DNA from 2 places in the Streptomyces sp. NPDC031379 genome. Region 2 is predicted to be linked to the other one. Evidence: riboswitches for the same ligand, from Rfam matches in the RefSeq annotation. Region 2 holds a riboswitch; the other holds the start of a gene.

Region 1 (3,562 bases), on a different contig from region 2:
CGACGATCAACGGTGACGTCACGGTCGACGCGGGCTGGTTCAACGGCAACGCCACGCAGAACTTCTGGCGTTCGGCGGAGAACCTGGCCCTGGTCCCCGCGAACGGCACGAACCGGTGGGCGGTGGCCCAGGCGGCGCCCTTCCGCCGGATGCACATCCGGGGCGGGCTCAACCTCGCCCCGTCGGGCTACGGCTGGGCGAGCGGCGGGTACATCGCGGACAGCCGGATCGACGGTCAGGTGGGGCCGTACTCGCAGCAGCAGTGGTACACCCGGGACAGCGCTGTCGGCAGCTGGCTCAACGGCGTGTGGAACATGGTGTTCTCCGGTGTCCAGGGCGCCCCGGCGCAGAGCTTCCCCAACCCGCCGTACACCACCCTCGACACCACGCCCGTCTCCCGTGAGAAGCCGTTCCTGTACGTCAGCGGCAGCGAGTTCCGGGTCTTCCTGCCGGAGAAGCGGACGAACGCCCGCGGCGTGACCTGGGGCAACGGCACACCGCGAGGCACGTCCCTGCCGCTGTCGCAGTTCTACGTCGCGAAGCCGGGCGTCAGCGCGGCGACCCTCAACCAGGCACTCGCGCAGGGACTCCACCTGCTCCTGACGCCGGGCGTCTACCACGTGGACCAGCCGATCCAGGTCAACCGCGCCGGCACCGTGGTGCTGGGTCTGGGATACGCGACGCTCGTACCCGACAACGGGAGCACGGTGCTGAAGGTCGCCGATGTCGACGGCGTGCGCCTCGCCGGTTTCCTCATCGACGCCGGACCCGTCAACTCCGCCACCCTGCTGGAGGTCGGGCCGGCCGGCTCGGCGCAGGACCACTCCGCCAACCCGACGACCGTGCAGGACGTCTTCGTGCGCATCGGCGGCGCGGGCGCCGGCAAGGCGACCACGAGCATGGTGATCAACAGCCGGCACACCATCGTCGACCACACCTGGGTGTGGCGCGCCGACCACGGCACGGGTGTCGGCTGGGACACCAACCGCGCCGACTACGGTGTCGTGGTCAACGGCGACGACGTGCTGTGCACCGGCCTGTTCGTGGAGCACTTCAACAAGTACGACGTGCAGTGGTACGGCCAGCGGGGCCGCACGATCTTCTTCCAGAACGAGAAGGCGTACGACGCCCCGAACCAGGCCGCGGTCCAGAACGGCTCGGTCAAGGGCTACGCGGCCTACAAGGTCGGCGACAACGTCACCACGCACGAGGGCTGGGGCCTGGGCAGCTACTGCTACTACAACGTGGCCCCGTCGATCGTGCAGCACCACGGCTTCGCCGCGCCGAACCGCCCAGGGGTGAAGTTCCACGACCTGCTGGTCGTCTCGCTCGGCGGCAACGGCCAGTACGAACACGTGATCAACGAGACGGGATCGCCGACCTCGGGAACGTCCACGACTCCCTCCACGGTGGTGTCCTACCCCTGAGACCGGCGCGGCACGTGCCGCCCGGGGCCGCCGGGCGTCCGCGCGGCGGCCCTGGGCCACCGGCCTGGCCGGGCCCTGCGCGGCGCTCCGGGACACGGTCGCGGTCACCGGCGGCGTGGTAGCGTCCCGTCGTCAGGCGCGGCCGTGCCTGCCCCGGACGAGATGTGCGCCGTACCCGGCCCGCCAAGACGACGCACGTGGAGGCATCGTGGGTTCCGGCACGCAGCCGGTCGGCTTCACCGGCACCACTCCCCCGGCGCGCCCTCTGGACGTGCGGTGGATCCACGGCTCACCGTCGGCCAAGCACAACACCGACCCGGACATCCAGGTCCACGCCTACGACGAGCACACGTTCATCCTGCGGCAGAACATGGCCGTCCACTACGAGGCGCCGTTCCTCTTCCTGCTGTGCGGCGACGAACGGGCCGTACTGATCGACACCGGGGCCACCGAGTCGCCCGAGTTCTTCCCGCTGCGCCGGGTGGTCGACGGACTGCTCGCGGACCGGCTCGCCCGGCATCCGCGGGAGGACTACGACCTGCTCGTGCTGCACACCCACGGGCACGGGGACCACATCGCGGGCGACGGCCAGTTCGCGGGCCGCCCCGGCACCACGGTGGTGGGGGCCGACCGCGCCACCGCCTGGCCGTACTTCGGGTTCGACACGGACCCGGACGCCGTCGCCCGCATCGACCTCGGCGGACGGGTGCTGGAGTGCCTGGCCACCCCGGGCCACCACGAGGCGGCCGTGACCTACTACGACCCGGCCACCGGGTTCCTGCTCACCGGCGACAGCGTCTACCCCGGCCGGCTCTACATCCAGGACCTCGCCGCCTTCACCCGCAGTATCGAGCGCCTGATCGAGTTCGCCGAGCGCCGGCCGGTCACCCATGTACTCGGCTGCCACATCGAGATGACCACCGAGCCGGGCGTGGACTACCCGGTCCGCACCACCTACCAGCCCGACGAGCCCCCGCTCCAGCTGACCGCCGCCCACCTGCGCCGGATCCGGGACGCCCTCACCGAACTCGACGACGACCTCACCTGGCGCGCCTGCTCCGACTTCGTCCTCTGCCCGCACAGCTGAGCGATCCACCGGCCGACCCGCTGTGCGGCGCCGAGGACGTCCCGGCGCCGCCCCCACCCGGTCCGCTTCCGGGGGCGCCTGCCCCTCTCAGGCGGCCGTCGCCCCGCTGCGCTCCCGGTCACGGTGGATCGGCGCGTTCGAGCCGGTCAGCGGAACTCCCGTGCCGCCCCGCCGGACGGCGACGATCTCCGCCGCGATCGACAGCGCGGTCTCCTCGGGTGTCCGGGCGCCGAGGTCGAGGCCGATCGGGGAGTGCAGCCGGGCCAGCTCCCGCTCGTTCACGCCTTCCGCACGCAGCCGCCGGTCGCGGTCCTCGTGGGTGCGGCGCGAGCCCATCGCACCGACGAACGCCACCGGCATGCCGAGGGCCGTCTTCAGCAGGGGCACATCGAACTTCGCGTCGTGCGTGAGCACGCACAGGACGGTACGGGCGTCGGTCGTGGTGCGCCGCAGGTAGCGGTGCGGCCAGTCGACGACGACCTCGTCGGCCTCGGGGAAGCGGGCCCGCGTGGCGAAGACGGGCCGGGCGTCGCAGACGGTCACGTGATATCCGAGGAACTTGCCGGCCCGCACCAGCGCCGACGCGAAGTCGACCGCACCGAAGACGATCATGCGCGGGGGCGGTGTGTGCGCCTCGACCAGCAGGGTGAGGCCGCCGGGGCAGTGGGAGCCGTCCGCCGAGATGTCCACGGTGCCGGTGCGCCCCGCCTCCAGCCGGGCCAGGGCCTCGGCCGCCGCCGTCCGGTCCAGCTCGGCGTGACCGCCGAGACCGCCTTCGTACGTGCCGTCGTCGCGCACCAGCAGGGCCCGGCCGAGGAGTTCGGCGGGGCCGCGGGCGACCCGGGCCAGGGCGGCCGGACCGCCCCGGCCGGCGGCCGCCAGCGCCGACGCCAGGACCGTGCGGTCCGGCGCCTGCCCGCCCACCGGCGTGATCAGCACATCGATCGTCCCACCGCAGGTCAGTCCTACGGCGAAGGCGTCCTCGTCGCTGTAGCCGAACCGCTCCGTGACGCTCTCGCCCGTGCGCAGGGACTCCAGGCACAGGTCG
Region 2 (3,562 bases):
GGACATCAAGCGCCGCCGTGAAGTGCTGGCCGAGACGCTCGACGAGATCGGGATGCGGGTGCACCCCAGGACGATCGTCGGCGACGCGAAGGCCAAGGTGATCGCGCAGGTCGATCACACCGTCGGACGGGCGTACGTACAGGCCAACCGGGCGGTGACCGACGTACGGGCACGGTTCGTGGACGAGGAGGGGGCGCCCCGGCTGGAGCGGATCGTGCCGGTCGCGCTCGTCGTCGTGGGCGTCGTGGGACTGCTCGCGCTCGGGTCCCGGCGGCGCAAGGGCTGAACCGGGCGGCGACCCGGACACGTACAGGCGGGGCGAAGGCAGGTAGGTTCAAGGGTGTGAGCGCCAACAGAAACGAGCACAGCAGCCCTCATCACGACAAGCTGCCCATCCGGATGCTGCACGACCGTGTTCTGGTCAAGCAGGAGACCGGTGAGGGTGAGCGTCGGTCGGGCGGGGGCATCCTGATTCCCGCCACCGCGGCGGTCGGGCGGCGGCTGGCGTGGGCCGAGGTCGTCGCGGTCGGCCAGAACGTACGGACCGTGGAGACGGGCGACCGTGTCCTGTTCGACCCGGAGGACCGGGCCGAGGTCGAGGTGCGGGGCGTGGCGTACGTGCTCATGCGCGAGCGTGATCTACACGCGGTCGCCGCGGACCGTTTCGAGGGGTCGCAGGACTCCACGGGGCTGTATCTCTGACCCCGTTCCGGGACCTCCGCCTGATCTTCGACCTTTCCCCGCTCCACCTCTGATTCGACGCCGAAGAGGGCCGGTGACCACCGTCACCGGCCCTCTTCGGCGCTTTGTTGCTATGTTCGAAAGGAACCCGACGAGACGCGCCGTACCGGGTCGAAGGCAAAGACGACGCACCGGAAGAAGAGTCGCCGTTCGTCTCGGAGGTGCCTGTCATGGCCTGGGTTCTGCTCGTCGTCGCCGGTCTGCTGGAAGTCGGCTGGTCGATCGGGATGAAGTACAGCGCGGGTTTCACCCGGCTGGTCCCGAGTCTGTTCACCGGTGCCGGCATCGTCGCGAGCATGGTGCTGCTGTCGTACGCCGCGAAGTCCCTGCCCATCGGTACCGCCTACGGCGTGTGGGTGGGCATCGGGGCGGCCGGTGCGGCGGTGCTCGGCATGGTGGTGCTGGGTGAGCCGGTCACCGCCGCCCGGGTCTTCTTCGTGTGTCTGCTGCTGATCGCCGTGGTGGGGCTGAAGGCGACCAGCGGTCACTGAGGTCGCACGGCCGCCCGGGGCCGGCTACGGGAAGGTGCCTCCGTCGGTCGTCGTCCCGCCGGCGTCGGTGCCTCCGCCGGGCGTCCCCCCGCCTCCGGTCGTCGTGCCCCCGCCGGGCGTGCCGCCGTCCGTGGTCCCGCCTGTGGTGGTCGGGTCTCCGCCGGTCGTGTCTCCGCCGGTCGTGGTGTTCCCGCCGTCGGTCGTGGGGCCGCCGTCGGTGGTGGTGCCGCCCTCGGTCGTCTGACCGCCGGTCGTGGGGCCGCCGTCGGTGGTCGGACCGCCGGTGGTGGGGGTGGCGGTCGCCCCGCCGGCGTCCCGGCCGCCGTCGGTCGAGTCGTCGTCGTCCTGGTCGCCGGTGTCGGGCTGGGCCGAGGCGGTGGCGGGGGGCTCCTGGATCTGGTCGGCGCCCTGTTCGAGCTGGAGGTCGAAGTCGGCGACCGGCTTGCCCTCCAGTGCCGCGCGCGTGTACTGCGCCCAGATCTGGGTGGGCGGACCGCCACCGTTCATACGGGGCTGGCCGAGGGCCCAGTACAGCGGCTTGTGCTTGGCCGTCACCGGGTCCTGGCCCATGACCGAGACCACGGTGGCCAGGTCGGGGGTGTAGCCCGCGAACCAGGCGGCGGTGTCCTGCTCGGCGGTACCGGTCTTGCCGGCCGCCGGGCGGCCCGCGGCCTGGGCGGCGGTGGCGGTGCCGGTCTCGACGACGCTCTGCAGCACGGACGTGGTGGTGTCGGCGGCCTCACGGCTGACGGCCTGCTTGACCGGCTGCGCGGGCAGCTTGATCTCCTCGGTGCCGTCCTTGGTGATCTTCTCGATCATCGTGTACGTGCCGTGCTTGCCGTGGTTGGCGAGGGTCGCATACGCCTCCGTCATGTCCAGCACGCTGGCGTTGGCGGTGCCGAGGGCCATGGACGGGGACGGGTAGAGGTCCGGGGTGTCGGAGGGGATGCCGAGGTTCACCGCGGTCTGCTTGACCTTGGAGGGGCCGACGTCGGCGGCCATCTGCGCGTAGACGGAGTTCACCGACAGGTCGGTGGCCTTGCGGACGGTGATCGGACCGTACGACTTCTGGTCCTCGTTCTCCGGGCCGTAGGGGGTGCCGCTCCAGCCCTGGACGACCCGCTTGTTGGTGCCGTCGTAGATGGTGTTCGGGGTGATGGTGCGGCCGTCCTGGGTGGTCGAGCCGTTCTCCACCGCGGACGTGAACACGAACGGCTTGAAGGTCGAGCCGACCTGGAAGTCACCGCGGGTGGCGCCGTTGGTGTACTGCTTCACGTAGTCGATGCCGCCGTACATCGCGACGACCTTGCCGGTCCTCGGGTCGATGGAGGCGCCGCCGGCCCGGACGTAGGTGTCGGGCTTGCGGTTCTTCTTGTCCAGCTTGGAGATCAGCTGGTCGTCGACCGCCTTGACGAAGGCGTCCTGCCGGTTCTTCTGGATGGTGGTGGTGATGCGGTAGCCGCCCGCCGCGAGCTGGTCGGCGTCGATGATGTTGTTGGTGGTCAGGTAGTGCTTGACCGCCTCGACGAGGTAGCCGCGCTGGCCGGACAGGCCGGTGGAGACCGTCTGCTCCTTCGGCATGGGGAACTTCAGGCCGGTGCGCTTGGACTCGCTGAGCCAGCCCTTGGTGACCATGCCGTCCAGGACGTAGTTCCAGCGGGCGACGGCCGCCTTCTTGTTCTCGGGGTGGGCGACGACGTCGTACTCGCTGGGCGCGTTGACGAGCGCGGCGAGGTAGGCGGCGCGGGCCGGGTCGAGGTCGGTGGCGTCGATGCCGTAGTAGGCCTGGGCCGCGGCCTGGATGCCGTAGGCGTTGCGGCCGAAGAAGCTGGTGTTGAGGTAGCCCTCGAGGATCTGGTCCTTGGACTTCTGCCGGTCCAGCTTGATCGAGATGAAGAACTCCTTGGCCTTGCGGGTGACCGTCTGTTCCTGGGCCAGGTAGTAGTTCTTCACGTACTGCTGGGTGATCGTGGAGCCGGACTGCTTGCCCTTGCCGGTCGCGGTGTTCCAGCCGGCGCGGAGCATCGCCTTGGGGTCGATGGCGGACTCGGTGTAGAAGTCGCGGTCCTCGGCCGCCAGGACGGCGTGCTGGGCGTCCTTGGAGATCTGGGCGAGGGCCACGTTCTCGCGGTTGATCTCGCCGTCGCGGGCCAGCTGGGAGCCGTCCGCGTAGAGGTAGACGTTGCTCTGCTTGGTCGCGAGGGCGTTGGCCGGCGGGATCTTCACCATCGAGTAGCCGAGGAAGAACAGGCCGATGATCAGGATTATGCCGATCATGAAGGTGCCGAGCACCATGCGCCAGGTGGGGAAGATCCGCCGCCAGCCGGTCC

What was found. A riboswitch is a leader RNA that binds a small molecule or an ion and turns the genes downstream of it on or off. The one in region 2 is predicted to bind guanidine.
Region 1: it holds a riboswitch for guanidine, as region 2 does, so the genes downstream of both, ACZ5CW_RS24565 (MBL fold metallo-hydrolase) here and ACZ5CW_RS04245 (DMT family transporter) in region 2, are expected to answer to the same signal.

What each region holds. Positions count from the first base shown of each region.
Region 1 is NZ_JBVIIT010000017.1:184,169-187,730, reverse strand. Features, by position in the region: gene ACZ5CW_RS24570 (coagulation factor 5/8 type domain-containing protein) at 1-1,427, shown strand, start outside; guanidine-III (ykkC-III) riboswitch at 1,556-1,625, shown strand; gene ACZ5CW_RS24565 (MBL fold metallo-hydrolase) at 1,636-2,514, shown strand; gene ACZ5CW_RS24560 (XdhC family protein) at 2,602-3,562, opposite strand, start outside.
Region 2 is NZ_JBVIIT010000002.1:312,973-316,534, forward strand. Features, by position in the region: gene ACZ5CW_RS04235 (DUF3618 domain-containing protein) at 1-286, shown strand, start outside; gene ACZ5CW_RS04240 (GroES family chaperonin) at 400-702, shown strand; guanidine-III (ykkC-III) riboswitch at 807-874, shown strand; gene ACZ5CW_RS04245 (DMT family transporter) at 912-1,232, shown strand; gene ACZ5CW_RS04250 (transglycosylase domain-containing protein) at 1,257-3,562, opposite strand, start outside.